4 regions of the Bradyrhizobium sp. UFLA03-84 genome follow, and region 4 is predicted to be linked to each of the others. Evidence: riboswitches for the same ligand, from Rfam matches in the RefSeq annotation. Region 4 holds a riboswitch; each other region holds the start of a gene.
The links. Region 4 has a riboswitch for cobalamin ahead of metE (5-methyltetrahydropteroyltriglutamate--homocysteine S-methyltransferase). Riboswitches for the same ligand answer to the same signal wherever they lie in the genome.

Region 1 (7,466 bases), on a different contig from region 4:
GGGCTTCACAGTCGCGGCTTTGATCGCTGCCTCACCCAAATTCCGGCACTCGTCTACGTTTTGTGAGGGCTGAGCAGTGATGTTGATCGTGGCTAAAACACTCAGTTGCGTCGAAGCGACTATAACGATGAGCGGCGACATGGCGACGGACCACCTCAATCATCGCAGCGGAATTGCGCTGAGCGCATCAGGCCATCGAAGACGGATGAGGTAGGCCATTGCGCGCGCCTTTCTTGATCGAAGTCTCCGGTCGCTCTGTTTGCCCGCACATATAGCCGCCATGCTGTGCAAGCCACATTGACGACGGATACCGCCGCGTCGGCGATGAGAATGGTATGCCGTCGAGCCGCGTTGATGCTCATGGGCGGTGCTCCTCGTGCGCAGCCTCGGAGATGATCTTGATCAACCTAAGAAGCGTGAGTGGATGTTTGCGTATAAGTTCTGTGGTCGTCAGCGCGAACTCGTCATGCCTCCGCGTTGGCGGATGGTCTCCCGAAGTGCGGCGAGCTTCTCGGGATCCGCGGAACGGATCGCCGCCTCGAAAGCTGGAATAAAGTTCAGCCTGTCCATTGCAGCATACTCCTTATGGAGAGAGCGTCGGCCTTGAAGGCGGCTTTGGTGGCTGCCTAGCCGCCATAAGATCCGCAATCGCGCAAGTACGACGCTCGTTTCCGCCTTCCCTTCGGACCATTCTTTGAGCGACGCTATCGCGTTCTCCAAAGCCTCTTCACGGGTCATGGAACGATCCCCGCAGCGCCTTGTCGCCGAAGACCATGCAGCCTGCGGCTACAAAAAGACGCGGCCTCTGGAGGAACCACCCGCGTGCAGTTTGCTACGCCAAGCTTGGTCTGTCTGCGCTTGCGAAGAACAGCCAAGCCGCTAAGCCTCAGCAACTCGCATGCCAGACGGCACTATGCAGGAGTGAAGACAAACAGCGCGGTAATCGACAGAGCGCAATCTCGGAGGCCGGCGCGACGGAAAAAGCGTGCGAGCGGGGGCTGCTGACGGACCGCCCGCACGAAGTTTCCCATCGACGCTCGGCCCTCGCGAGAGCCATCCCTTGCTCAGCAACCCGCGTGCCAGACGGCTGGAGCGGATGACGCGGTAAGCTATCACGGCGCGCAACTATCTAACTACTCGCACCGCTTCCGGACAGAATGTCGTTAACCCGACGCGGCTTGGGCGAAAGCAGACGCGCGGCTAATGGCGCCGGGGACGCGGGAGAATCGGATCGACCTTGTCATCGTGTACCATGATCAGCTCGCCGGGCTCCAAGCCGGGACTTTGCAACATGCCAGGTTCGATCGGACAGTTGAGCATTGCGGCATTGGCGCCGCTGTCTTCGATAGTCAGTTGCACGGCTTCGCTTGGGTCAGCGACCGCGACCGCGTAAGTTATGTGCCTGTACTCTTCGTCGCCATCTTGCTTAATGGCGACCGTCACCAACCAACCACGCATCTTGCTGCGCCTCGGGAAGCATCGCCTATGAGCTACCGAGCCCCCTGCAATTCCGGACTAATTTTGATTGATGCGTGATTCAAAGTCTCCTGATCGGAGGCTTTGATGGCTGATTTGTTTCTGCTCAGCGAGCGCCAGATAGCGCGCATATCGCCGAGTTTTCCGTTGGCGCATGGCGTGCCGAGGGTCGACGACCGCCGCGTTGTCAGTGGCATCGTCTATGTCATTCGCAACGGTCTGCAGTGGAAGGACGCGCCGAAGGGCTACGGTCCGCACAAGACGCTCTACAATCGCTTCATCCGCTGGAGCCGGCTCGGCGTGTTCGATCGGATCTTTGCCACCCTGGCGGCGGAAGGACCGAAGCCAGAGCGCATCATGATCGATTCCACGCATCTGAAGGCGCACCGAACGGCTGCGAGCCTCCTAAAAAAGGGGTTCTTTCCCGCTGCATCGGCCGCACGAAAGGCGGGTTGAATTCCAAGCTCCATGTCGTCTGCAACGACATTGGCAAGCCGCCGCTCGTCATGCTGCTCTCGGAAGGCCAGATGAGCGACCACAAGGGCGCTCGCCTGATGCTCGAAGCCCTGCCCCCCGCCTCGGCGTTGATCGCAGATCGCGGCTACGACTCCAACTGGTTCCGGGCCGCCCTGAAGGCCAAAGGCATGGACGCCTGCATCCCGCCGACCAGAAACCGCAAGCAGCCGCTCGCCTACGACAAAGGTCTCTATCGCTCCCGTCACAAGATCGAAAATCTATTCGCCAAACTCAAAGATTGGCGACGCCACCCGCTACGACCGATGCGCTCACACCTTCTTCTCGGCTACGGCCGAAAACCGCCCACACCCCATCTTCGCCGTCCCAGCTGCCGCGGCTCGCCGCCTTGGAGTACTCCGTGGCGCGCTGCTCGAAGAAATTGGCGTGCTCGACGCCATTGAGAATCTCAACGAGCCACGGCAGCGGATGCGCCTTGAGCTGCGTGAATCCGCCCTCCTTAGCCTCGAAGAAGCCGAAGACCGGGGCAATCCGGAGCTGGCTAAGTCGCCAGTCGGCCACATAGCGGACGTAGGCGTGGATCTGCTCAGGCAGCATTCCCTCGATCTTGCCGAGGCCAAAGGCGAGATCGACGAAGTTCTCCTCCAGCTTCACCATGGTCTTTGCGACGTCGACGATGTCATCGCGGACGGAGCGCGTCACCGCGCCGGTTTCACTGTGCCATTCGTGAAATAGCTTGATGATGCCCTCGCAGTGGAGACTCTCGTCGCGCACCGACCAGCTTACGATTTGTCCCATGCCATTCATCTTGTTATGACGCGGGAAGTTGAGCAGCATGGCGAAGCTCGCGAACAACGCCATGCCTTCGGTGAAGGCGCCGAACATCGCCAGGGTGCGGGCGACATCAGCCACGGTATGGACGCCGAACTCGTGCATGTAGTCCGCCTTGGCGCGCATCTCCGCATAGCCGCGGAATGCCTCGAACTCGGTCTTTGGCATGCCGAGCGTCTTGAGCAGAAGCGCATAGGCGTCGATGTGGACCGTCTCCATGTTGGTGAAGGCGGCCATCATCATCTGGACGGTGAGTGGCTGGAAGATCGGGATGTAGCGCTTGAGATAGTTGTCGCCGACCTCGATGTCCGACTGAGTGAAGAAACGGAAGATCTGGGTGAGCAGCGCGCGCTCGTTGGCCGTGACGCGGTCCGACGCCCAGTCTTTCAGGTCGGCGCCGAGCGACACCTCCTCGCCCATCCAGTGGGTCTGCTGCTGGCGCTTCCAGAACTCGTAAGCCCAGGCGTAGCGATCGACGTCATAGCTGCCGGTCGAGTCAAGCAGGCCGATCCGCCCCTTGCCGATCAGCGTGCGCGGATCGACGGACGAGAGATCGATCACTGACATGCGAGGCACTCCTCATAGTCGGCACGCTGCGGCTGTGGCGCCTCGTCGCGGTCGGCGATCTTGCCGGCGAACGCCGCGCGCGAGATCGATTTTGAGCGGCAGTAATAGAGGCTCTTCACCCCACGCTCCCATGCCGTCCAGTGCAGCATGTGGAGGTCCCACTTATCGACGTCGGCCGGCAAATAGAGGTTGATCGACTGGCTCTGGCAGATGAACGCGGCACGGTCGGCGGCAAGCTCGACGATCCAGCGCTGATCGATCTCGAAGGCGGTGCGAAAGATCGCTTTCTCGTGCTCCGACAGGATGTCGAGATGGGCGACCGACCCCTCGTGCGCGATGATCGACTGCCAGGTCGCCGAGGTATCGGCGCCCTTGGCGGTCAGCACCTTGGCGAGATGCGGATTACGCACCGAGATGGCGCCCGACAATGTCTTGTGGGTGTAGATGTTGGCCGGGATCGGCTCGATGCAGGCGCTGGTGCCGCCGCAGATGATGCTGATCGAGGCGGTCGGAGCGATCGCGATCTTGTGGCTGAAGCGCGCCATCACGCCGCGTTCCAGGGCATCCGGGCACGGGCCACGCTCGCGAGCGAGCGCCACGGATGCCGCGTCGGCATCGCGACGGATTTTTCGGAACATGTTCAGATTGAACGACTTGGCCAAGACACTCTCCATCGGAATGCCCTTGGCCTGGAGAAACGAGTGGAAGCCCATGACGCCGAGGCCGACGGAGCGCGCGCGCAGGGCGGCGTAGCGGGCACGCTTCATCCCGCCTGGTGCCACCGTGATGAAGTGGGTGAGCACGTTGTCGAGGAAGCGCATGACGTCCTCGATGAAGCCGGGCTCCTCATTCCACTGGTCCCAGGTCTCGAGGTTGAGCGACGACAGGCAGCACACCGCGGTGCGCTCCTCGTCCCGATGATCGACACCGGTCGGCAGGGTAATTTCGCTGCATAGGTTGGAGGTCGAGACCTTGAGGCCGAGCTCGCGCTGGTGCTTGGGGAGCGCGCGGTTCACGGTGTCGATGAACAAGAGATAAGGCTCGCCGGTCTGCAGCCGGTTCTCAAGGATGCGTTGCCACAGCTGGCGGGCGTCGGTCTCGCGGATGACCTCGTTAGTCTTCGGGCTGCGCAGAGCGAACGCGGTGCCGGCGCCTACGGCACGCATGAACTCGTCGGTGACGTTGATGCCGTGATGGAGGTTAAGGCTCTTGCGGTTGAAGTCGCCAGACGCCTTGCGGATCTCGAGGAACTCCTCGATCTCGGGATGGTGGATATCGAGATAGACGGCCGCCGAGCCGCGCCGCAACGAGCCCTGGCTGATCGCCAGCGTCAGGCCGTCCATGACGTGGATGAACGGGATGATGCCCGAGGTAACGCCGCCCTTCACCTTCTCGCCGATCGAGCGAACATTGCCCCAGTAGGTGCCGATGCCGCCGCCGTAGGAGGCAAGCCAGACGTTCTCGTTCCAAGTGCCGACGATGCCTTCGAGCGAGTCCGACACCGAGTTAAGGAAGCACGAGATCGGCAGGCCGCGCGTGGTGCCGCCGTTGGAAAGCACCGGTGTGGCCGGCATGAACCACAGTCGAGACATCGCATCATAGAGACGTTGGGCATGCGCAACATCGTCCGCGAAGGCGCAAGACACCCGCGCGAACATGTCCTGGAGGCTTTCGCCGGCGAGCAGATAACGGTCTGTCAGCGTCAGCTTGCCAAACGACGTCAGCAGGTCGTCGCGCGACCGATCGAGCGTAAGGTCGGACGGCTTTGGCGATGGCGCGAGGGGCCACGGTAGCGGAGCCGGCGATGGCGTCGGCACAAGACACAGTTCAGGCGCGGTAGGCGTTGCCTGCGCTGGCCGCGCCCGCACACTCGGCGGGTCAACGAGATGACCATGCTGATCGAAATCGTAAGACGGCGACATCGGCAACCCTGCGATGTTTGGGGCTGGGGCCGCGCGGACGACTTGCAAGGAGACCGGGAAAATGTCCCCGGCTGCAAGCGACCCACCGGGGCACCCCGCCCGAGGACGTTCGTTCTGTCGCGGCAGGTCTCCTGGCTCGCGTGTCGCTGCGGCTGTCGGCCTTCCCGGCGCTGTCGCCAGTGACCATGATGACAACCGCTCGTCGCTTACAGTTGCGGGGGCAGCCTCGGAATAGCCATTGTCGGCGCACCGGGTTCCCTCTTAGCTTCCATCGCACGAGATGTGGGAATGGAAGACCGTGACATGTCTACATATAGGCGCGACTCGCCGAGGTTCGTCAAGCCTTGTGCTGAGGGAGATCAAGATTCAGAAGGCAAAAGGGCACCGTCAAGTTAACGAATTGGAGCCGCCGAGGCAGTAGACAACCGGCATGCCAACCGTCCGGGACCGCTCTTTTTCGCCGTCATTGCTTCCCGCCGGAAGCAATCAGGCTATGCCGTTTGGTCGTATTAGCTTGCGCATGGTCGAGGAAATGCTGGCGGTGTGTGGCATTGGCGTGACCTATGAAACCGTGGGCCACTGGGGAAGGAAATTCGGCAAAGCGTTCTCCGATCGGATCCGCCAGCGCGCTCCCGCTCGCGGCGACTAATGGCATCTGGACGAAATCGTTATCTCGCTCGCGGGCGAACAACATTGGCTCCGGCGCGCTGTCGACTAGAATGGCTTCATCTCGACGTCGTGATCCAGCGCTGAAGGGACTCGCACGCCGCGCAGCAGCTCGTGAAGAAGCTCTTGAAATCCGCCGGTACGCCGCCGCGCGTGATGATCACGGACAAGCTCCGTTCGTACGGCGCTGCGAGGGGGAACCTGGGCTTTCACGTCGAACATCGTCAGCACAAAGCTCCCAACAATCGGGCCGAGAATTCTCATCAGGCCGACGCGGCGACGCGAGCGGGTCATGAAGCGTTTCAAATCGTCCCGCCAAGCTCAACGGTTTCTGTCAGTTCACGATCAGGTCGCGAAGCTTTTCAACATCCCCTACCCCGGAGCCGTCGCTGCCGACTTCCGTCGTGCTTTCTCGCGAGCGAGCCTTTACGACTTGGCGCGAGATCTCCACGACAAGCGCTATCGCCGAATCTCGACCCTCTGAGAATCCCCTTCTTCGGCTCAGCGGTCGATTAAGTTGACGATGCCAGCCTCGATCTCGACATACGGCACGGAAACAGGTGGATTCGAAATCGGCAATGCTGTCATGAGCACGGCTTCTCTCTAGCCTGCCGACCGGACCGAACGTAACCGTTCAGGGAGCTAGGGTGATCCACTTAGGTGCACAGATCCCTGGATCACACCCACGGCTATCTTCGGAACGCGAACCTGTCACGGCTCCAGCGCGACCTGCAAGCCCTTGCTGCCCTCAACATAAACGTAATGGGGCCCGATCGGCCGCCCCCTGCCGCTGGCGACGGTGACAATTTCTTCCAGAGGCGTGGCGCGCATCCGCCTCAGGGCGTGACAAGATCAGATCGGCGTGAAACAGCCCTTCTGATTCAAGACCAGTAGCATCGACGCCAAGAGCCGCCAAGCTGGCCAAACAACTTTCAAACTCGTCAGCATCGCGGAAGCGACGCTGGATAAACGTCGCGCCCGCAAGACGTTCTGTCACAAGGCCACGCCTCGCGAACGTCGCGGCCAAGGAATCAAATGGGAACATTCGTAGGACGAAGGAGATGATCCATAGACGCTCATCTGTCGCATCGAGAATTTTGCTGAACGTTTTCTCGGTAACATAGCCGATGCAACCCGTAGACATGATAACATCCGTGGAGCGGATAATGCGCGCGCTGTCCGTCGATAGCGCCTCCTTTTCAAGGTCAGCGACAATGCCCTGCTCCAGGAGACCAACATCCGTTGCATAGCTGATCGCCGGTGCCGACATATCGAGGCCGATAAACCGCGCCGAACCGACATCAGGCCAAGCTGCATAAAAATTTCGATCGAGATGCACCAGGGTCTCAGAACTGATCGCCCTCATCTCGCGCCGGGCGTAGCGGTGACGCAAGCCCCCAAAGGTCAGTGGAAACCGATGCACCGCTGCGTTGATGCCGTATGAACAGCCAACATCAAGCACGACCGGCTTAAGGCCGGTTGCCGAAGCTTTCGCTGTCAGAATTTGGCGCACAACCGGCTCAGCTACGT
Region 2 (7,466 bases), on a different contig from region 4:
CCGACCGCCTGTCGCTCAACAACAACAACGGCGCGAATTCGGGTATGAACGGCTTCGCGTCACGCGGCACGTCGGGGACGGGCCAGGGCCTCGGCCAAGGATTTGGCGCCGGCGGGCAAGCGAACAATCCCAACAATCAAGGCCAGGGCAACAATGCCGCGCTGGATGCCGGGCGCGGCGCGTCGGGCTCCGGCAACGGCCAGCCCGTCATGCAGGACGTGCGGATCACGCCCGATGTCGTGAACAACAATCTCCTGATCTATGCCGACCAGGCCAACTATCGCATCATCGAGGCGACGCTGGTGCAGATCGACGAGCCGCAGCTCCAGGTCGCGATCGACGCGACGATCGCCGAGGTCACGCTCAACAACACCCTGTCCTATGGCGTGCAGACCTATCTCACCAGCCGGAGCCTGGGCCTGAAGCCGAACATGGGCTCGTTCACGGGCACCCAGGCCACCACGGCGCCCGCGACCACCACGGACGCAACCACCGGCGTCGCCACCGTCGCCGGCTCGGTCACCAACGCCTTCATCAACCGGGCCTTCCCGGGCTTCAACTTCCTGGTCGGGTCCGAGACGCAGCCGAGCCTCATCCTGGATGCGTTGCATGCCGTCACCAGCGTCAAGGTGCTCTCCAATCCATCGCTGGTCGTGATCAACAACCAGGTCGCGACCTTGCAGGTCGGCGACGTCGTCCCGGTGTCGACCGGCAGCGCGACGGTGCTGACCACCAGCAATACGGTGGTCAACACCATCGACTATCGCAACACCGGCATCATCCTGAAGGTCTCGCCGCGTGTCAGCGTCAACGGCACGGTGCGGCTCGATATCGAGCAGGAGATCAGCAACGTTCCGCAGAGCAGCACGGTAAACCTGACGCCGACCGTGTCTGAGCGGCGGGTCAAGAGCCAAATTTCGGTCGCCAACGGCCAGACAGTGCTGCTGGCGGGCCTGATCAGCGAACAGCAGAGCGGCGCCCGCAACGCGCTTCCGGTGCTTGACCAGATCCCCGGCCTCGGCGATGCCTTCGGGCATCAGAGCAATGGCACCCAGCGCACCGAGCTGATCATCTTCATCCGCCCGCAGATCATCCGCAACGGTTCCGACGCCCAGACCGTGGCCGAAGAGCTGCGATCGAAGCTGCGCGGCAGCATCGCCACGACAACGACCAATGCGCCGATCACCACCAGCTATCACTGAGCCGGGCATGCGCGCACGCAGCCTTTTCACATCGCGCAAGTCGCTCTGCGCCTCGCTTGCTGTAGCGCTTTGGGCGGTGACCGCGTCAGTCGCGAGTGCCGACGGTGTTGCGCGGGGCGCAGCCGCCTTCCATCGCGGCGACTATGTCAGGGCGGCTCAGGAGCTTGCGCCGGCCGCCGAGCGCGGCAACCCGAGAGCGCTCGGCATGCTCGGCTTCATGTATGAGCACGGCTTCGGTGTGCCGCAGGCCTACGCCGCTGCCGCCGATCTCTATTATCGCGGCGCCGTGCAGGGGGACCCGTTCGCGCAAGCCCAGCTCGGCCTGATCTACGACAAGGGCCACGGCGTCCCAACCGATTTTGTGCTGGCCTACAAATGGCTCAATCTCGCAGCGGCCCGCACCGGCGGGCGGCAGCGTGACGTCTATCTCAGGTTCCGCGACGCCGTCGCATCGAAGCTCTCGACCTATGAGATCATTGCCGGCCAGCGGTTTGCATTGGAATGGGTCCCGGACCGGCCGGCGCCGGACGTGCACCTGACGGTCAAGTAATCACCGATCGCAAGCCCGCACTGCGCGCGAGCCGTTGCGCTGCTGCGACAGCGAGATTTGCATCGCGCTGTCGCTCCTCCCGCCTGCGATCCCGCTCCCTGCCGTCACCTGCCGGACGAGCCCGCCGCATCGCCGAGCCCGATGACCTGGAAGGCGCTGTTCTCGTTATAGGTCTGCTTCTCACGACGCTTGCGCTTCTGCTCCGGCCGCATCTTCCGCCGCAGCCGGCGCCATCCGATCACGATACCGCTGATCGAGACGACCGTGCCGACCACGGACAGCAGCCACACCACGACGTCGCGCGCTGGCCAGATGCGCAGCAGCAACGGGACGTCGAGGCTATGCAGCGCGTTGAACAGCCAGCGATAGGATCGTCGGCTGTCGTCGCTGCGGTCGAGGATCTCGGCGGTGACCGGAGAGATGTGCAGCCAGGTGTGGGCGGGATCGTCGAAGCCGATCCGCAGCACCGGGAGCTCGCGCTGATGGTGCAGTGTGTACCAATAGGCATCCGGCTCATCGAGCTGATGCGCCGATGTCATCGCAACGCCCGGCACCGCGCGTCGGGCCGCCGCGATGATCTCGTCGCGCGAGAGAGCCGCGGGCGCACCGGTTGCGGGATCGGCGAGGCTGCGGTGGGCGTTGCCGTCATCGAGCACCATCAGAGCGCGTCCGCCGATCCAGACGAAGCGCGCCTCCACCGCCGGTATCGGCGGCGGAGACTGCAAGTGCGCGACGATATCGGGCGTATCGTGGCCGCTGTAACCGACCGCGATCTCGCGCGTGAGGCCGCGCCCGGCGAACGCCCCGCCGGGATTGAGCGACAGCCAGCCGCTGAACATCCAGGTGAGGACGAAGATGCCGCCGACGAGGCCGGCAATATGATGCCAGGCCATCCAGCCGCGATAGGGCGAGACGCCGCCATCAGCGTAACGACGCGTCAGCCGCAGGCGGAGGATGCCGATCCAGAAGCCGGTGACGGCGACCACCAGACACACGCCCGAGATCCACAGCACCACATCCCGCCACAGCGGCCCGTCCTTGCGCAGCACCGTCGGATAGATCCAGTGCGGGATCGATCCGAGCCAGTTCCAGACCCGTTCCCGCCGCGTGGTGTCGAGCGCGATCTCGCCGCTGCGCGACGAGACATAGAGCTCGGTGCCGTCGGCATCACCAAGGCCGATCAGATAAAGCGGCCGCAGCGGATCGAACCGCGCCGTGACCGACCATTGATCGCGCGTCACGGTGTCGAGCAGCCGCGGCTGCACCGCGCGCGGATGATGGCGGACGACGGCGAGCGCCTGATCGGCCGTGATGCCGTCGATGATCCGGCCATCGATCGCCGAGATGGTGACGGCGGTGCCGTTCCAGCCGATCACGCGATAGACCGGCGTCTCGTCCATCATCGCGAGGCGCAGGTCGCGCGGATAAAGCTCCGCGCCCGCAATCGCCATCGCGCGATCCGGTGAGATCTGCACCTTGTTCCAGAGAAGGACCGGGAGCGCAGCGAGGCGCTCGCCGTCGGTGAGGCGCGGAAACGCCACGTACATCATGACGAGGCCGGAGATGAACCACATCGCGAACAGGAGGCACGTCGCGATGCCGATCCAGCGATGGACGACATAGAGCCATCGCCGCGCTCGCCGGATCAGAGCCTTGCGCATCGTCAGAACTTCACGTTGAGGGACAGTTCCGCGGTGCGCGGCATGCCGAGCAGCCACTGCCCCGTGCCGTTCGAGGTCACCGCGTAGACCTTGTCGAACAGATTGTAGACCCGGAACGCGACCGTGGTGCGACCATCCGGCTTCCACTTGATGCCGCCATTGACCACATTGTAGCCCGGCCGCAACTGGGTGTTGGCGAGATCGGAGTACATCGCGCCGACGATCTGCACGCCACCATAGGCAGACCAGTTCGGTGCGAAATCCCAGGTCAGCCAGACGTTCGAGACCTGCTGCGGTACGTTGACCGGAACATTGCCGGCATAGCTGACGATCTTGCCGCCGACCAGCTGGCTGTTGTTGTCATATCGGGCGCGCAGCAGCGCCAGATTGGCGTCGATGCGCCAGCCGTAATCCAGCGCAAGCCCGACCGACGCCTCGACCCCGCGGGAAGATTGCTGGCCGATCTGCAGCGCCAAGCCGGTGCCGGGATTGGCTGGATCAGGAATCGTCAGCCCGGTCTTGACGATATCGTAGCCCGCCAGCGTCCACTCGCCGCGGCCGCCCCAGAACGACTGTTTGACCCCGATCTCGGTCTGCTTGCCCGTCGCGAGCTGGAAGGTCTTCTGCGAGGTCGACAGTGAGATCAGATTGCTGACCGGATCGACGCCGACCGCGTACTGACCATAGAACGCGAGGTTCTTGATCGGCTCGTAAACGAGGCCGGTGCGCCAGCTCGTTCCCGACAGCGTGGTCTCAAAGCTGTTTGACGGCGTCTTGTAATCGGTGCGATCGACCTCCGGACGATCGTACCTGACGCCGGTGACAACAGACAACTGATCGGTCAGCGACAGCCGATCCTCTGCGAACAGCGCGTATTGATTGACGATCGCGTTGAAGCCCGGCGTGGTCGCCGTGGTCGTCGCAAAGAACGACCCTGGATCGAACACGTAAGGGTTGACCGACGACGCGCCGCCATAGGGCGAGTTGTTGGTGTGGGTGAAATCGATCCGGTTGACGTCGAACCCGGCAACGAACTGGTTCGCAAGGCCGAACACGTGACCGCTGAAGGTCGTATCCATCCGGTTGCCGAGCTGCTTCTGGTCGTGGAAGATCTCGATATAGCTGGAGCGATCGATCAGCTGGGTCTTCGGATTGAAGGTGTAGTTTTCGATGTCGCGCCAGTGCCGCTCGCTGGTCAGATAGTAGAGCGTGTTGTTGACCTTGATGCCGTCGGCGACATCCCATTCGGTCTTGAACTGGGTCCAGCTGTCCTGGTAGCGGATCGCGCTGTCGGATGCGTTGTAGCTCTTGAAGCGCAGCGCGTCCTGGATCGAGCCGTTGAGCAACGGCGTGCCGAAGTAGCGTGACGGGCTGCGATCGCCATAGTCCTCGGACAGCGTGAAGGCGAGATTGTCCGACGCCTGCACGCGCACGGCGGCCGAGACCGCTGCATTCGAGGTCGTGTCGCGATCGACCCAGCCGTCCGACATGTTGCCGGTGGCGTTGATGCGGTACGACACATTGGGATTGATCGGACCAGTAGAGTCCACCGAGAGCCGCCGCGTCATGTTGCTGTCGAGCGAGACCTCGGCCTCGTTGTACGGCGTGGCTAACGGCTTCTTCGGGATCACGTTGATGACGCCGCCGATCGCGCCTTCGCCGTACAGCACCGAGGCCGGGCCGCGCAGCACTTCGATGCGCTGCGTCGACCAGGTGTCGTAAGGGAACGTCAGCGTGCCGGAGCCGATATAGAAGCGCGTGCCGTCATACAGCGTCATCACCGAGTTGCTGCCGGCAAAACCGCGGGTGCTGAACGACAGCCCGCCATTGCCGGGCGCCGGCGTGGCGATGAAGCCGGCCGCGTTCTGGGTGACGGCATCGAGCACATTGTGCTGACCGCGTTCGGCGATGGTCTGCGCCGTGATGATCTCGACGCTGGCCGGCGTCTGCAGCGGCGTCAGATTGAGGCGGCTGCCGGTGCCGCCCTGCGTCGTTGCATTGAGTGTCGGCGATGCCGGCCCCGATGCGCCTGACGCTGCGGCACGCGGCGCGCCGCCGGCTGCGGCGACCGTCGCCGATCTGGCGCGTCGCGGCGCCGCCGCGCTGTTGCTGCTTCGCGCAGCGGGTTTGAACTTTGCGGATGTCGAGGGGGCGACCTCGATCGGATCGAGCGTGGTGGGTGGAGCTGTTTGTGCCGAAGCCTCAGCCGGCAGCAGCAACGATGACAGGGAGCAGACGAGACCGAGGCGCCAGTTGCGCGCAACGGAGGGAGACGAGGACATGAAACGACTCGCGGTAACGTGGCACGTCACCGCGAACGCGGACTGGCGCATTGCCCAAAAGGCAGTGCTCCGATCCCACCAGGACGCCCCCGCCCGATGTGCTCGCGTGTGACCACGACTGACGGCAGGTCTCCTGGCTCACGGGTCATCGCCTGTCGACGCCTTCCCGGGCCTGATGGCCCAGTGGCAAATTGACGAAAGGCTCGCCGTTTACAGTTGCGGGGACAGCTGCGGCATTGGGGTTACCCTCGCACCGCATTCCCTTTTGATCCCCGAAGGGAACCGTCGAGAAAAACGATAGGTGGCGGACGCAGAGCTGTCAATTCGATGCGATTGTCGCACACATGCTTTGCCGATGTACGTGGCCGCGACGTCACAAAGAGTGCGGGCTTACCTCACTAAGTCTCGACGCAATGCTCCATGATCGCATCAATCTCGGCGCGCGAGAGCGCACCCATCTCGGCGATGAATACGATTCGCGTACGCGGCACGCCGGGCGCTGGTACGCCGCCGGCAGCCAGCGTCGCGCGTCCGCCGGCGAGTTGAAATACCGTCAGCCGCCCGGGCTGCTCCACCGTTTCGAACAATCCCTTCGCCCGCGCCAGCTTCAGCGCCAGTTTGCCGATCGCCTGTTGCAGGCGCGGCAGCCGCACCGGCCGCTCCGAGGTCCAGCTCAGCGTCTCGAAGCGATCAGCTGCCGGCCGTCGCGGCGCGGCCTCGCGCGGCGCCGGCACATGATCGAGATCGGCCGGAAACAGCAATTCCGTTGGCACTTCGCCATGCAAGGCATCGACAATCACCGCCGCCGGCCGCACCGTTCGCACGGCGGCGCGGATCGCGGCGCAGGCGGCTGCATCGGCGAGATCCACCTTGCTCAGCGCCACCACATCCGCCGCCCGCAACTGCGAGCGCAGCAGCGCGTCATCCAGCATCGCCACCGGCTGCGTCGCGTCGACGACGCAGAGCACCGTCTCCAGCGGCGCCTCCTTCCAGATCACCGGATCCATCAGGTTGCGGACGATGTCGGCGGGATCGGCGATGCCGCTGGTCTCGATCACGATGAACTCGGGACGCGGATCACGCCGCAACAAGGTTGCAAGCGTGCGCAGCAGATCGCCCTCCAGCGTGCAGCAGATGCAGCCGTTGCTCAGACTGACCACGCCATCACTGGCGCCGGCGATCAACTCCGCGTCGATGTTGATCGCACCGAAATCGTTGACCACGGCGGCGATGCGCTTGCCTTGCGCATGCGCCAGCAGATGGTTGACGACCGTGGTCTTGCCCGCCCCGAGGAAGCCCGCGACCAGCAGGATCGGGACCGGCACGTCAGCCCCCGATGACGGGCCGGCGCACCGGCCGGCCGGGCCGCGCCGCGACATCGAGCACGCCGTCATTGATCAGCGGCTGGCCGCTGACCACGAGGTGCCGCACGCCTTCCGCCGGACGGTTCATCGCCGAGAAGGTCGCGCGATCGCTCAGCGTCTCGTAGTCGAACACGACGACATCGGCATCGGCGCCCGCCTGCAATCTACCTTTGGCACGCATTGCCGGCGTGCTCGCCGACAGGATCTCGGCCGGGATCAGCGCGCATTTGCGGATGCCCTCGAGCAGCGACACCTTCTTGCGCTCGCGCACCCATTCGCGGATGAAACGCGTGAAGCAGCCGGCCGAGCGCGGATGCGAAGTGGCGTCGTCCGGCAGCGGCCAGGCGTCGCCGGTGTAGGGCCGGCCATCCGACAGTGTCCACGGCATCGCGTCGGAGGCAATCGCA
Region 3 (7,466 bases), on a different contig from region 4:
CTGGCGCGCTATTCCCGTTTCGTCCGCAAATACCACCATTGCCCGCCTTTGCGCACCGATCCGGCCGGCTTCCTGCGCTTCGTCGAGCAACTGTTGGCGTCGCAGCATTTCGATGTGCTGCTGCCGACCCATGAGCAGGGCTTCGTCTTCGCCCGCGCAGCGGCGCGGCTGACATCGCGCACCGGCCTCGCGCTGCCGGAGTTCGCCTCCTATCGCGCCGTGCACGGCAAGGCGGGCTTCAGCCGGCTGCTCGACCAGCTCGGCCTGCCGCAGCCGCCGACCCGGATTGTGAATTCGGCCGAGGAGCTGCGCGACGGCCTGCGGTTTCCATCTGTTGTCAAGACCTCGGTCGGCACCGCGAGCCGCGGCATCTGGTTCGTGCGCGACGCCGGCGATCTCAATCGCGCGCTCTACGATCTCGAATCCTCGGGCGATTTTGCCGGCGAAGTGCTGGCGCAGGATCTCATCACCGGAACGGTCGAGAAGGCGCAGTCGGTGTTCTGCCGCGGCACGCTCGTTGGCTTCCACGCCTATCGGCAGATCGCGGCCGGGGTCGGCGGCGGCGAGGCGATCAAGGAGAGCGTGAGCCGGCCGGCGATCCGCGCCGCGCTCGAGACCATCGGTGCGCATCTCGGCTGGCACGGCGCGCTCTCGGTCGACGTCATCATGCCGCTCGACAGCGCAACGTCGCTGTTGATCGACTGTAACCCGCGGCTGGTCGAGCCCATGAACGCCTATCAGTCGGGCACCGATCTGGTCGATCTCTTGCTGCGGGTCTCGCGCGGCGAGACGCCGGCGCCGCTCGCCGAGAGCCGCGCCGGGGTGCGGACGCATTTGGCGATGCAGGCGCTGCTCGGCAGCGCCTCGCGCGACGGCACGCGGCGCGACCTGATCCGGGAATGCGGCCGCATCGCCGCGGGCGAAGGCCTCTATCAGGGCAGCGCCGAGGAATTGACACCGGTCCGGATCGACTGGCTCAGCGCTGTACCGCTTGGGATAACGGCCGCGCTGCTGCTGGCATCACCGCCGATCGCCGCATCGCTGGCGCGCGGCGGCTTTGGTGCGCACCTGCTCGATCGCGGGAGTATCAGGAAGATCGAGGGGGAGGATTTTTTAAACGGTGCCTCACCGCGTCGTCCTGGCGAAAGCCAGGACCCATAACCACCGCAGCTGATCGTCGACTGGGCTGTGGCCCCAGCCGAACTCAGCCATTACCATCGGTGGTTATGGGTCCCGGGTCGCGCTTCGCTTGCCCGGGACGACAAAAGGAGAAATCTCGTCTCGTCCTCACAACGGCTCATCATCATTGCCGTAGCGGTCCAGCTTCGGTGTGGCGATGTCGCCATCCTCGTAATAATCGTCATCCTGGGCGGCTCGTGGCGGAGGCTTCTTCGCCGGGTCGTCGGTCTTGTCCTTGATCCTGTCGCCGCCCTTGCTCGTCTTTCCGGCCTTGGCCATGCGTTTCCCCTGCACGGGTCAAATCAGCTGCCGGAACTCTACTCCAGTTCCCGGGCGCTTGTAACGTGAGCAAACGGTGCGGCGGGATCACCCGCCGCACCGCGCTTTGTTCGAGCATGATCTTTTCGTAAAACCGGTCCCCACTTTTCCGGATCATGCTCTAAAACGTCGCGCCGGCCTTGACCATGTAGGTGCGGCCGGGCAGCGGGTAGGCCGAGAAGCGGCCGGCCGTGAACGAGCTCGCGATGGCGTAGTCGTAGTACAGCGCGTTGAACAAATTGTTCACGCTGAGCGACCAGAAGAAGCGGTCAACCTGCCCGCTCAGCTTCAAATCGGCGGTGGCGTTGCCGGGAATCCGGCTCTGCGTGTTGCCCTGATCGTTGTCCATGATGCGCGAGCTCCAGGCCCGCACCGTGGCGTCGAACACCAGATAGTTCTGCCAGATATTCCAGGTCACACCGATGTTGCCGGTATAGCGCGACACCAGCGGCACGTCGTTGCCGGCCCACATGCCTTCGCGGAAGACGGCGCGGGTGATCGCCATGCCGCCGCGCAGGGTCACGGTGTCGCTGACCTTGAGCGAGGCGCTGCTCTCTGAGCCGTAGCGGCGGGTCGGATCGAGGTTGACGTTGTAGAACAGCACCGGGTTGAAATGGATCTCGTTCTCGAGGTCCATCAGATAGACGCTGGTCTCGACCTGAAACAGATTGGTCTTGACCCGAAAGCCGCCCTCGATGTCCTCTGACGTCTGGGTCTTGAGCTGGAAGTTCTGCGGGATCGGAGCAAACGTCACCGGGTCGAAAGACGGGCCGGATGCGACGCGCTCATCGACATCGGGGGTGCGGAAGGCGCGGGCGGCGCGGCCGAACACCGAGAACGTGTCGGTGAAGCGATGCTCGACGCCGACATGAGCCGCGTACTGCGTCTCGTTGCTGTCGAGCGGAGCCGCCTGGGTATCGAACGCGAACGGCGCGTTCGGGTCGTAGCGGTCGCGCGCCGAGACGCTGGTGTTCTGAACGCGCGCGCCGTAGGAGAAGTCGGTCGTCGGCAGCAGGCCGAGCGTGTGTTGCCAGTAGCCGGCGACGGTCTGCTGATCGATATTGTAGATGTGGAAGGGGTCGACGCCCTGATAGGCGCCGCGCGCCTCGCGGAACGTCGAATCGTAATAGTCGATGCCGGTCAGGATTGTCGACGGCATTCCGAACGCGACGTTCTTGACGCTGAGCCGCGGCGTCAGCGACCAAGTCTGCAGCGCCGCATCGTTATAGGTCGAGGCGAAGCTGATGGTCGGCACGGCGCCGAAGAAGCCGCTTTGCGTCTCGCGCTGCCGCCAGCCGCCATCGACGATGAGGTCGACGCCGTTGGTCAGCGTCTTGGTGAAGCCGGCCGTGACGCTTGATGTCTGCTGGTTGGCATAGTCGAACGGTGTCGCCGCGCCGCGGCGATCGGTGAGCAGCTCGTTGACGCCGATCGACGGATCGACCAGCCGCCCGCCGGGCAGGCCGAGTTTCTGGTCGCTGCCGGTGACGGTGAGGAAGGCGGACAGGTCCGACGTGTTGTAGTTGACGTTGCCGACCGCGCTGCGCTGGTCGAGCGCGTTGTTGACACGGTAGCCGTCGGACTTGATGCCGTTGCCGTAGAACGATGTGGACCAGGGTCCGGAATTGAGCGCCGCGGACACGGCCGCCATGCGGGTGTTGAAGGAACCGAACCCACCTTCGGCCCGGATCGTGGCCGGCGGACCGCCGGCGCCGGTCTTGGTGATGATGTTGACCACACCGCCCACCGCGTTGTCGCCATAGAGCACCGCGCCGCTGTTGCCTCTGACGATCTCGATGCGCGCGATCGAATCGAGCGGGATCGTGGTGAGGTCGAACCCGGCCTTGTCGACATCGTTGAGGCGGCGGCCATTGAGCAGGAACAGGGTATTGTCGGAGGCGAACGCGCCGAAGCCACGGAGGTCGACCGAGGTCTTGGCGCCGTTCGGTCCGCCGTAGAGCGATTGCAGCTGCACGCCCGGCACCTGCGCGAGAATCTCGGGCAACGACTGCACCGGCGAATGCGCGATGTCGTCGGCGGTGATCACGGTCGAGGAGGAGCCGACGATCCCGGCGAACTGGCGGCCGTCATCCGCGCCGCCTGCTCCGGTGGCGAGGCCGGCCCCGGTCGTGCCCGATCCGCTTCCGCTGCCCGTGTCGTTGCTCTGGGTGGTACCCGGCGCCGGGCGCCGTGGCGCCGGCGTTTCGTCAGCCGCCGGCTTGGCGCGCGTAACATTCTGGTCGCCCGGTTTGGTGACTTCGATCGCGGGCAGCTGATCGGGAGCGGGCGCCTGCTGCGCCTGCGCGGTCGAGACGATGATTGTCGGCACGATCATCGTCGACGCGAGCAGAAACGCGCGGCGCCGACGGGACGGGAAGAGGAACATAGGCGAGACCTCGGCAACGTCAGTGGCACGTCACCGCGAACCAGTCTCACCATGTGCTTGCAGCATCAGGTGAAGCTCATGCCTGTACTCCCCGACCGGCATCCTCGCGTGTGACCACGGCTGACGGCAGGTCTCCTGGCTCGCGGGTCGTTACCCTTCGTCGCCTTCCCAGGACCGAGTTTCCCAGTGGCATCTGACGAAGGATTCACCGCATACAGTTGCGGGGGCAGCCGCGGCCTTGGGGAAGTTTCCCCGCACCGCATTCCCTTTTCATCTCATCAAAGAACCGTCATGTTCATCTAGGGTTCGGCCGCGCAGCAAAGTCAATCCGGCGGAAGTCGGGCAATGACCACACGGCCACGGTTTTTGTCGAGTGTCGCTTGTCTGCCACGGCGATCGCTGTAAGAGCATGGGTCCAATGAGCGTGCAGGATTTTGCCTTGGCGGCCGAGGTCGCGGCGCGGCGCCGGTGGAGCGCCACCGCGGCGCTGCTCGCGCTCGTGGTCCTGCTGCTGGTGATCTCGCTCGGTGTCGGACCGGTGCGGTTGTCGCCGCTTGCGGTGATCGAGGCGCTGTTCGGCGGCGGCAGCGACGTCGCGCAGGTGATCGTGCGCGAGATCCGCCTGCCGCGCACCATCCTGGCGTTCGCCATCGGCGGCATTCTCGGGCTATCGGGCGCGGCGCTGCAGGGCCTGCTGCGCAATCCGCTGGCTTCGCCATCGCTGTTCGGCGCGCCGCAATCGGCGGCGTTCGGCGCGGTGCTGGTGATTGCGCTCGGCCTCGCCGATGTGCGCTCCTACGCGCTGCCGGTGGCGGCGATCATCGCGGCCTTCGGCTCGGTGTTCGCGCTGCTCGCGATCGCCGGCCGCAATGCCGGGCTGTTGATCCTGATCCTCGCGGGGCTTGCGATCTCGAGCTTTGCGGGAGCCGCCACGGCGCTGGTGATGAACCTCTCCAGCAATCCGTTCGTGGTGCTGGAGATCGCGTTCTGGCTGCTCGGTTCGCTGGAGGATCGCAGCTTCCAGCATGTGGCGCTGGCGTTGCCCTTCATCGTTGCGGGCGCCGCTATCCTGCTCAGCCAGGCGAGCGCGTTCCGTGCGCTGACGCTCGGCGAGGAGGCCGCGCAGAGCCTCGGCGTCAATGTCGGACGGCTGCGGCTCTTCGTCATCACGGGCGTTGCGCTCGGCGTCGGCGGCGCGGTCGCGGTGACAGGCTCGATCGGTTTCATCGGACTGGTCGCGCCGCACCTGATGCGACCGTTGATCGGCCACGATCCGGCGCGGCTCCTGGTGCCGAGCGCGTTCACCGGCTCGGCGCTGCTGCTCGCCGCCGATATCGCGGTGCGGATCATCCCCTCGACTTCGGACATCAAGGTCGGCGTGCTGACCTCGATCATCGGCGTGCCGTTCTTCCTTTACCTCATCATGCGCGAGCGCCGCGCGCTCGGCGGAGGCGTGGCATGATCTTGCTCACCGCCGGCGGTCTCCATGCAACGCTCGGCCATCGCGAGGTGCTGCATGATATTTCGCTGTCGCTGGCATCAGGTCACCTGGTTGCGCTGGTCGGCCCGAACGGTGCAGGCAAGACCACGCTGCTGCGCGCGCTTGCCGGGCTGATCCCGTCGGACGGTGAGATCCGGATCGGCGGCGATGCGCTGGGGTCGCTGCCGCTGCGCGAGCGCGCGAAGCGCTTTGCCTATCTGCCGCAGGGGCACATGGTGCACTGGCCGCTGCCGGCGCGCGACATCGTCGCGCTCGGCCGCTATCCGCATGGCGCCACCGACCCGGGGCGGCTGTCGCCGAGGGATGTGGAAGCGGTGCTGCGGGCGATGCAAGCGGTCGACGTCATCGAATTCGGCGATCGCCGCGTCACCGAGCTGTCCGGCGGCGAGCGCAGCCGCGTCGCGCTGGCCAGGGTGCTCGCGGTGGAGGCGCCGGTGATCCTGGCCGATGAGCCGACTGCATCGCTCGATCCACGCCACCAGATCGACGTGATGCAGAAGCTGCGCAATGTCGCCGACACCGGGGTGCTTGTGCTCGTGGTGACCCACGATCTCGGGCTCGCCGCGCGCTTTGCCGATCATGTGCTGGTGCTGTCGGAGGGGCGGCTGGCGGCACAGGGCGCGCCCGCTGAGGCATTGTCGGAAGCGGTGCTCGCCAGCGTGTTCCGGGTCAGTGCCTATCGCGCCGAATTCCGGCGCGAGGCCGTTATCGTGCCGTGGGCGGACGTGTGATGATGCGGCGTCTCGCAGCCTTGGCCGCCGCGGCATGGTTGATTTGCTGTGGTGCCGCGTTCGCCGCCGGACCGCGCATCGTCTCGATGAATGTGTGCAGCGACCAACTCGTGCTGTCGCTGGCCGATCCGGACCAGATCCTCGGTCTCAGCCGCTTCTCGCGCGACGCCTGGCAATCCTGGGCCGCCGAAAAGGCGCGAAACTATCCGCGCCTGTCCGGCGGGGCCGAGGATGTGCTGCCGCTCAAGCCCGATCTCGTCGTCGTCAGCCTGTTCGACAAGCGCGCGACCCGCGACTTGCTCAAGGCCCACGGGTTGCATCTGGTCGAATTCACCGTGCCGCGCACGCTGGACGAGGTGAGGGACCAGATCCGCGCAATGGGCGATGTGCTGCAGCATCCGGACCGCGCCAAGGCCGAGATCGCGCGCCTCGATGCGGCGATCGCCCGTGCGCGGGCGGAGGCGAGCACGCATCATTATCGCGTGCTGCCGGTGGAGCGGCGTGGCTTTGTCTCCGGTGACAGCAGCTTGATCAGCTCGTTGCTGACGGCGACGGGACTGACCAATGCGGCCGGCGAGCTCGGCCTCGGCGCGGGCGGGTTTGCGTCGCTGGAGGCGATCGTCAAGCTGCGGCCGGATTTCATCCTGGTGTCGGAGGCCGGCGATCGTGCCGAGGATGAAGGCCGCGCCTTCCTGCTGCATCCGGCGCTGGAGCGCTTCTATCCGGAGAGCAGGCGCATCGTTCTGCCCGAGCGGCTCACCGTCTGCGGCGGCGTGATGCTGGCGGATGCGTTGGATCGGCTGACGGAAGAATTGCAGCGCGTGACGAAGTAGGTGTTGCCATCGTCATTGCGAGGAGCGACAGCGACGAAGCAATCAATGCTTCCGCAAGCGGAGGAATGGATGGCTTCGCTTCGCTCGCAATGACGGCGAGTGACCTATCCCATCACCACCGGCCCACCGGCCTTCTTCCAGGCATCGATGCCGCCTTCGATATGGGCGGTGTTGGTCAGTCCGGCTTTCTTGGCGGCGGCCACGGCCATCGCCGAGCGCTCGCCGAAGGCGCAGAAGAACACGACGCGGCGGCCGGTCGCAGCTGCCACTTCACGCAACATGCCGCCGGGCTGCAGCGTGGCGCAAATCTGCGGATAGGGAGCGTGCATGGCGCCCGCGAGCGTACCGTGCTTGGCCCGCTCGCCGCTCTCGCGCAGATCGACCAGGAGGATATCGGGCCGGCCGAGGCTCGCGATGGCGTCGCGCGCGTTGAGCGCGAGGCCTTCCTTGGTGAGTTCGTCCTGGTGCAGGCCGACATGCATGTTGGCGGGCACCGCGACGTCCATCATCTTCGGGTT
Region 4 (7,466 bases):
CCATCAGTAACCGCGATATTTGAGGCAGCGCAAAGCTTACCAAGCCCCTGTCCGATAATCGGGCGCCCAGAGAGCGAGAGAGGCATCGCAATGCGACCGGACCTAGCACAATTCTACGGGCAGCACCGACTACCGCGCTACACCAGCTATCCGAGCGCCCCTCACTTCTCGGCATCAGTTCGGGAGCTCGACTATCAAGCTTGGCTCAAGTCTCTCGATGGCCAGCAGTCCGCCTCTCTCTACGTGCACGTGCCATTTTGCCGAAGCATGTGTTGGTACTGCGGCTGCCATACATCCGTCACGAAACGCGACGATCCGATCGCGATCTATACAGCTGGATTGCGCACTGAAGCCTACCTCGTTGCAGATGCCATTGGCCAACGACAGGCAATCTCTCATATTCACTTCGGCGGCGGCACGCCGACGATCCTGACACCTGAAGCATTCGCCGATTTGGTCGGCTCGTTGCGTTATTCGTTCGCCATTCTGCCTAATGCTGAGATCGCCGTCGAGATTGATCCCCGCAAGTTGAGCAATGCGATGGCGGAAGCCCTGGGCTATAGCGGGGTCAACAGGGCAAGCCTTGGCGTGCAGAGCTTCGACCCAATCGTCCAACAGGCCATCAACCGCCGGCAGAGCTTCGAACAGACCGCAATTTCGGTCGAGCGGTTACGCCACGCCGGCATTTGCCGGATCAATTTCGACCTGCTGTATGGGCTGCCCGGGCAGACGGTCGATTCGTGCCTGGATACCGTCGGCAAATGCCTCGAATTATATCCGGACCGGTTTTCGGCTTTTGGTTACGCGCACGTCCCAACCTTCAAGAAGCATCAACGCAAGATCGACGAATCCACTCTGCCCGACAGTGTCGAGCGCTATTTCCAATCCGAGATGGTAGCTCACACTTTGGTTGACGCTGGATACGTACGCGTAGGCCTCGATCACTTCGCCCTGCCGCATGACAATCTCGCTGTGGCAGCGAAGCAAGGCAGATTGCGCCGCAATTTCCAGGGATATACTGACGATAGCGCAGTTGCGCTTATTGGCCTCGGTTCTAGCGCCATCGGCCGGCTGCAGCAGGGGTTCGTCGCGAATGCTGTCTCGACCAGGGACTACCTCGCTCGCATCACCGAGGATCGGCTCGCGGCCGCGAAAGGCTATTTGTTGACTGATGATGATCGCTATCGGGCGGAGATCATCGAACGAATTATGTGCGACATGACAATCGATCTCTCCGAGACGTCTCGCCGTCACGGCAGGGATCCGAATTCGGCTGTTGTCGATCGGCCCGGGCTCGACAGCCTTATCGCAGATGGCGCCGTCGTAGTCGAAGATGGCCGGCTTTCCGTAGTCGATGGCGCGCGGTTTCTGGTCCGGAACGTCGCCTCCGCGTTCGACGCTCACCTCGCTCGATGCGGGGCTATGCACAGCGCGGCGGTCTAATCGTGTGAGCGGCGGGCCTGCCACTCTAGCAATCCGCACTTCGGTCACCAGTGAACTGGCTTATGCCCGGTGCGGGCCGATCTCGTGATCGTGGATCATCCTATTTGTCCACCACTTTCATGGTCGCGCGTATCGATCCGCCCATCCATTCCGAACAGGTTCCCAAACCTTCGTTACAGTGGAACCGGACAGATTGCCTGCGCAGCCAGACAGGATCATGCATCGGTTGCTCGAGTACTTCTTGCAGTCGCGTTTGCTCGCATGGTCGCGCTGATCCGGCGGCAAGAAAGCGCCGCCAATTGCATTCGCCTTGGTCGGTACTAAGCCGGTCGGGTGTCGCCAGCCGCAGTCTTTGCTCGCCTCGACAAACCATTATGACCGGATGCTCCAAGCAAACCTTAGTCTAGTGTTGCAATACTCGATGACATCGGTCGCATACCACAGCATGATTGAGCTATGCTGATCCGTGCTTCAACTTGGGGGCGATTTACGGCGGATGTCCTCGCCGGCAATCGAACCATCGGCTGTCCTCCCTCCGCCGATGGAAGTCGGCGATGTGTCCGCATCGCTCCCCTCAGACTTAACTTTCGCCCGGCCGGCTAAGCGCGGCCGGGCTTCTTTTGTCCGAGTTCGGTCGAGATGATCCAGAGAGCAAACGCGTTATGAGCGGGTCAGCGTCCGGGAAGAGAGAGGGAGAGAGAGAGAGAGAGAGTAGGATCAATGACTTGTCCGATCGGAGGCCGCGCGCAGTTGCCGGGCGGCGGCGACCATGTTGATCAGCGCCGGGCGAACCTCCTCCCATTTGCGCGTCTTTAGACCACAGTCCGGATTTACCCAGAGCTGCGAATCCTGCAGCCGCTGCCGAGCCAATGCTATCAGCTCCTTCATTTCGCTCGCCTCGGGAATGCGGGGAGAATGGATGTCATATACGCCCGGCCCAATTTGATTGGGATATTTGTAGTTCCTGAACGCGTCGAGCAGCTCCATCTTCGAGCGCGACGTCTCGATCGAGATGACATCCGCATCCATCGCAGCAATAGCGTCGATGATGTCATTAAACTCCGAATAGCACATATGCGTATGAATCTGGGTCTGATCTGCAACGCCTGATGAGCAAATGCGGAAGCTATCGACGGCCCATTGAAGGTAGGCCGCCCACTCCGATCGGCGCAATGGCAACCCTTCGCGGAGGGCCGCTTCGTCGATCTGGATCATGCTCGCACCGGCTATCTCGAGATCGCGGACTTCGTCGCGGATCGCCAGAGCGATCTGCCGGCAGACCTCGCCTCTTGGAATATCATCGCGAACAAACGACCAGTTCAAGATCGTCACCGGTCCGGTTAACATTGCCTTTACCGGCTTACTAGTCAATGATTGCGCGTAGAGCCACCAATCGACCGTGATCGGTTTTGGCCGCAAAACATCTCCGAACAGGATCGGTGGCCTGACACAGCGCGAGCCATAGGATTGTACCCAACCATTCCTGGTAAATGCGAATCCGGCGAGTTGCTCGCCGAAGTACTGCACCATGTCATTACGCTCGAACTCGCCGTGCACAAGGACGTCCAGACCAATGTCCTCCTGCCAACGCAGAGCGCGCGCGGTCTCCTCCTTGAGGAACTTGTCGTATTGCTCGTCGCTTATGGCGCCTTGCGCATGTGCTGCGCGCGCATTACGGACCTCTGGGGTTTGCGGGAAGGATCCAATCGTCGTGGTGGGAAAGGCCGGTAGTCCAAAGCGCTTGCATTGGATGTCGGCTCGACGGACAAATGGGCTGGCGCGCCGGCACATGGCCTGGTCGATAGCTCGCATCCGCACCGCGAGATCGGCATCGCGGATCTTTGGTGAAGTCCGGCGGAACGTCACGGCCGACTGCGATTCAGCAAGGCTTTCAGCGACATCGTGATCGCCCGCGAGTGCCCGCGCCAGGATCGCAAGCTCACGCATCTTCTGTACCGAAAAGGCAAGCCAGCTCTTGAGATCGGGTTCAAGTCCGGTCTCGAGTTCAACATCGACGGGCACATGAAGCAGCGAGCAGGACGGAGCAATCTGGACATGACCTCTGCCCAGCTTCGCAATCACGGGATCCAGTTGCTGGCGGAGCGTCGACAGGTTTGACCGCCATACATTTCGCCCATCGATGACGCCGAGGGACATGACGAGGTCACTTCGGCGGGCAGCAATGATTCGGCCCAACAGGTTCGGCGCGCGGACCAAATCCACGTGCAGTCCGGCAACGGGCATGTTTAAAGCCGTGTCCAGATTATCGCCGAGATCGCCGAAATAGCTCGCGATCATGATCTTGACGTCAGGAACTTCCCTGGCGAGCCGATCGTAGACGTGTAGCAATGATCTTCGCGCCCCCTCCTCCAGATCAAGGACCAGGCAGGGCTCGTCGCATTGAACCCAGCTTGCTCCCCGTTTGGCCAGTTCTTGCAGAACTTCGACATAGACCGGTATCAGCTCGTCCAGGAGCGACAGCGGCTGGAACGCAGGATCCGCGCTCTTGCCAAGCTTCAAGAATGTGACCGGCCCGATCAGCACAGGGCGGGTCTGGAACCCGAGGGCCTTAGCTTCCTCGTACTCCTCGATAGGCTTTCGCGAGGACAGGCGGAACGTCTGTCCCCGATGAAATTCAGGGACCATGTAGTGGTAGTTGGTGTCGAACCACTTGGTCATCTCCTGTGCGGGTGCGCCATATCCACCCGATCCGTGGCTGCTACTCGCAGTCTGGCGGCCCCACTGTGAACCGCGGGCCATCTCGAAGTACGTCTTGAGCGAAACCGGTTCGGTTTCCGAGGCGTAGACTTCCGGGATAGCACCAACCATGACAGAGGTGTCGAGCACCTGATCGTACAACGAGAAATCGTTCGACGGAATGACAGTGACACCGAGGGAGTTTTGGCGGGCCCAGTTGGCAGCGCGCAGGCCAGCTGCGTCCTCGAGCAATCGCTGTTCGCTGATTGCGCCGGCCCAGTAACTTTCAAGCGCGCGTTTGAGCTCGCGCCTTGGACCGATCCGTGGCGTTCCAAGCGTGGCAACCGGAAGGGAGAGAAGAGACATAGCGCTAACCCCGTAGTTGGGGGCAAAGGCCATGGCGGACGCTAGCACAATCGCCCGAGGGCGGTTGCTTGGCGCACCACCGGGACACCCCGCCCGTGGACGTATATGTGGTCGAGGCAGGTCTCCTGGCTCGCGGGTCATCGCTGCTGTCCGGCCTTCCCGAAGCCGCACAGGCTTCAGTGACTTTGTTGGACAGCGGCTCGCCGCTTACAGTTGCGGGGGCAGCGCCGGCCTGTTCACCGGCTTCCCTCTTAGCTCCGGATCAAGCGCGACCGGAGAACCTCGACGACTTGGATTATCGGCTACAGACCGCTTCCGTCAACCTCTCAGATGGCACTCTCACTTCAATGCCGCCATCGGTGACTCCAATGGCCATTTAACGCCGAAAGTTGACCACGATTGGAAGCTCTCTCCGATACATGTGTCGAGAGAATTGTCGAAGGCGCAATTCGCGGCGCTTCCAACGCGCCAGCATCCTGTCTCTCGACAGTCGAGAATCGCCGCCGGGGGCAAAACATCTGCGCAACCATTCATCAGCATGCCCGGCGCGCATGTTGACTTATGAGCCCACCAATCCTGATAGGCGACTTGCGGTCTCTGATGCCGATAATACTCGGGCACGCATATCGATTCGCCTCAACGCACACTGGGGAGGCCCGTAATGAAAATGGCTGTTTGGAGCGCCGTCGGCGTATTTGCTGTCACCGTCTTTGCGGTCAGCCTGTTCAGGAGGCTGCTGACAGCGTTCATGAATCAATCCGTCAGTCAGACGCTCTCGAGAATGTTGAGCAACTTGAGAGGAAGCTAGCGCGACTTGATCGCTTTTCGCTTACCCGGCCGGCGCGACTGGAAACAGCGGCTCATCCAACCATGAATGCGTAATCGAGGCAGCTGGACGACTGACCGTGTGCGTAGGCTTCCGAACGATTCCAACGCCCGGCGATGATGAGCGTTTTTTGCTTATTATCGTTTGCGAGCCGGTAGAGATCGCGGGCGTTCGGGTGACCACACCGACCGGACGGTCCGACAATCTTTAAAAATGCTTCCCGATTTCTCATCCGTAAACCGGCAGCGCCCTTCGCTTACGCCTCGAAGATCGGCGCGACAAAGCTGAGCAAGCCCGCGCTGATCGGCGGATTGGAAACATTGAAACGAGCGGAGGTCGGAAAGCCGACAAACGCTGCACGAATCCGGCGCGATTTACCGGGTATTTCCTGGCACGAAGGATGCAGGCTCAAGATGCCCGGGCTTCTCCCCCTGGGCAGGTCCAGCACAGCAAATTGAGGTTGTCGCTGGCCCACTGAAGTTAGCGGCGCGTGACGTCGAGTGGGCTGCGCCTGCTCGCGCGCGGGACATCGGCAGGCGCCCGCGTCACGTTGCCGCTAACTTCTTCCAATCGAGGATAGCATTGAAGGCTGCCGCTTTGACGTGTGGATGCAAAACCGATGGTCCTGCCGCTATGAAGAGAATGTCTGCAAGAGCCACGCTTTGTCTCTGTCAATTGCTGATTTTCCTTGCTGGCCTGGTTGCGACGGGCAACAGTGCGCGAGCCGGCGAAAACGCGCTTGTCGAGCGAGTCAAGTCAACCTGGCGAGCACGAGACGGTGAGACAATCGAGCACATTGTTTCCAAAGTCTCGAAAGTGGCTCACTTCGTCCCTCGAAACTGGGGAATCGCCGAAGGCATCGACCACACCGAGTATGTTTATCTTTCCTGGACCAGACGCCAGGATAACATATCAGACGAACATTACGTTATTACCTGGAAGGTGGGGACCGACGGAAAGATTGAAGTTGCGTCTCCCTATGCAAAGCCCATCGAACTCGGCTGGCGTGCCCTCGCGCTTTCACTCATCGCCAGTGAAGTCACCGACGGAGAAAAAGACGCAAACCTTCGTTTTCTGCATGATCCGGTCAATTTCAACTTTGTGACGACCGCGCGGGGCAAGCTCGGAGATCTACTGCGGCGCGGCCGCTGTCATATCATCGAACCTGTTGTCGTGGATTACGTGACGGCGGCGAATGATAAGCCGACCGAGAAAGCGAACCGTTGGCGCGTTCTGCTGTTGGTGAACTGCAACATACCAGGCCCGCGTTATTTTACGGAGAATGGCGTCATCACCTTCGAGAAGCGCGAGGGGCACGATTGGGAGCCGCAATCTTTCCTTGCCAAGAGGATTGCGACCTCTCCTCCCGGCTCTTGGTTCCGTCACATAGAGCCAAACGAACGGGAGGCGTTGGAGGGGGTGCGAAAGGCCTCGGCAAATAATCAGGACGGCAGCGCTACTCCTTGAGCACCGAGCGGGTCGGGCCAACAGCAAGACCCATACGCTGAAATAGTGACGCGTCCAGCTATGCCAGCAGCAGGCAAGTCTTTCTCCGGCCTGCAAGCCCCCAATCGAGAAAGCCAGGCATCAGGATGGCGCTCGCCTCTTCGGACGAGTAGGCGGCGGAACCAGCACAAAAAGACACATCCGCTCTCGCCAGCGCGACGTGTCATGCTTCACGGACCAAGCGAGGCGACGCTGAGGCCAAGCCCGACCCGGCGTGCGCGCAGCGCATCGCGCGACCAACAAGCACCCGCGGGAGCGAGTGCAGCGACGAGACCGGTTTAAGAGGGACCCCGGGAACGGGGCAGTGATAGCGACGCCGGCATCCTCAATGGCGGCGGGACCCTTTCCCGAGTGCCCCCGGCGAGGAGCTCCGCAGCCTTGCTGCGAGGATGAAAGATCGAACTGAGCTTAATCTAAATTTCCTCGCGCGCATTCGTCTGCGCGTCATAGATCTTGATTTGAAGCGTGGGAAAACGCTTCTTTAGTTCTGCTCCACCAGCCCGGGCGCCGTCTCTGGTTGCGAATTCGGCCTTGAGCCGGCCGTCCACTTCTAGCGCGTAACAAGAGACCGGCAATTCGGGGGTGGCCATAACCATTTCAATCCCATTGTGCGGCGAGGCGGTTGAAC

Region 1: another riboswitch for cobalamin. It lies ahead of CK489_RS16375 (ribonucleoside-diphosphate reductase subunit alpha); the one in region 4 lies ahead of metE (5-methyltetrahydropteroyltriglutamate--homocysteine S-methyltransferase).
Region 2: another riboswitch for cobalamin. It lies ahead of CK489_RS01870 (TonB-dependent receptor); the one in region 4 lies ahead of metE (5-methyltetrahydropteroyltriglutamate--homocysteine S-methyltransferase).
Region 3: another riboswitch for cobalamin. It lies ahead of CK489_RS10905 (TonB-dependent receptor); the one in region 4 lies ahead of metE (5-methyltetrahydropteroyltriglutamate--homocysteine S-methyltransferase).

Annotation. Positions count from the first base shown of each region.
Region 1 covers NZ_NSJY01000013.1:479,128-486,593, reverse strand. Annotated here, with positions in the region: gene CK489_RS16400 (hypothetical protein) at 1-141, opposite strand, end outside; gene CK489_RS40835 (hypothetical protein) at 156-362, opposite strand; gene CK489_RS16395 (hypothetical protein) at 451-738, opposite strand; gene CK489_RS16390 (hypothetical protein) at 1,201-1,458, opposite strand; partial or broken gene CK489_RS42285 (IS5 family transposase) at 1,564-2,286, shown strand; partial or broken gene CK489_RS16380 (ribonucleotide-diphosphate reductase subunit beta) at 2,299-3,348, opposite strand; gene CK489_RS16375 (ribonucleoside-diphosphate reductase subunit alpha) at 3,339-5,165, opposite strand; cobalamin riboswitch at 5,375-5,586, opposite strand; partial or broken gene CK489_RS16370 (IS6 family transposase) at 5,756-6,452, shown strand; partial or broken gene CK489_RS16365 (class I SAM-dependent methyltransferase) at 6,648-7,466, opposite strand, start outside.
Region 2 covers NZ_NSJY01000003.1:392,286-399,751, forward strand. Annotated here, with positions in the region: gene gspD (type II secretion system secretin GspD) at 1-1,202, shown strand, start outside; gene CK489_RS01860 (tetratricopeptide repeat protein) at 1,279-1,752, shown strand; gene CK489_RS01865 (PepSY-associated transmembrane domain-containing protein) at 1,857-3,413, opposite strand; gene CK489_RS01870 (TonB-dependent receptor) at 3,416-5,695, opposite strand; cobalamin riboswitch at 5,802-5,997, opposite strand; gene CK489_RS01875 (CobW family GTP-binding protein) at 6,094-7,020, opposite strand; gene CK489_RS01880 (amidohydrolase family protein) at 7,022-7,466, opposite strand, start outside.
Region 3 covers NZ_NSJY01000009.1:172,149-179,614, forward strand. Annotated here, with positions in the region: gene CK489_RS10895 (ATP-grasp domain-containing protein) at 1-1,161, shown strand, start outside; gene CK489_RS41685 (hypothetical protein) at 1,288-1,458, opposite strand; gene CK489_RS10905 (TonB-dependent receptor) at 1,619-3,832, opposite strand; cobalamin riboswitch at 3,992-4,189, opposite strand; gene CK489_RS10910 (FecCD family ABC transporter permease) at 4,302-5,345, shown strand; gene CK489_RS10915 (ABC transporter ATP-binding protein) at 5,342-6,115, shown strand; gene CK489_RS10920 (ABC transporter substrate-binding protein) at 6,118-6,948, shown strand; gene CK489_RS10925 (MBL fold metallo-hydrolase) at 7,053-7,466, opposite strand, start outside.
Region 4 covers NZ_NSJY01000012.1:28,837-36,302, reverse strand. Annotated here, with positions in the region: gene CK489_RS13665 (hypothetical protein) at 1-23, shown strand, start outside; gene hemN (oxygen-independent coproporphyrinogen III oxidase) at 91-1,443, shown strand; gene metE (5-methyltetrahydropteroyltriglutamate--homocysteine S-methyltransferase) at 2,161-4,506, opposite strand; cobalamin riboswitch at 4,605-4,806, opposite strand; gene CK489_RS41320 (hypothetical protein) at 5,589-5,744, opposite strand; gene CK489_RS13650 (nodulate formation efficiency C protein) at 5,975-6,799, shown strand; gene CK489_RS13645 (hypothetical protein) at 7,252-7,428, opposite strand.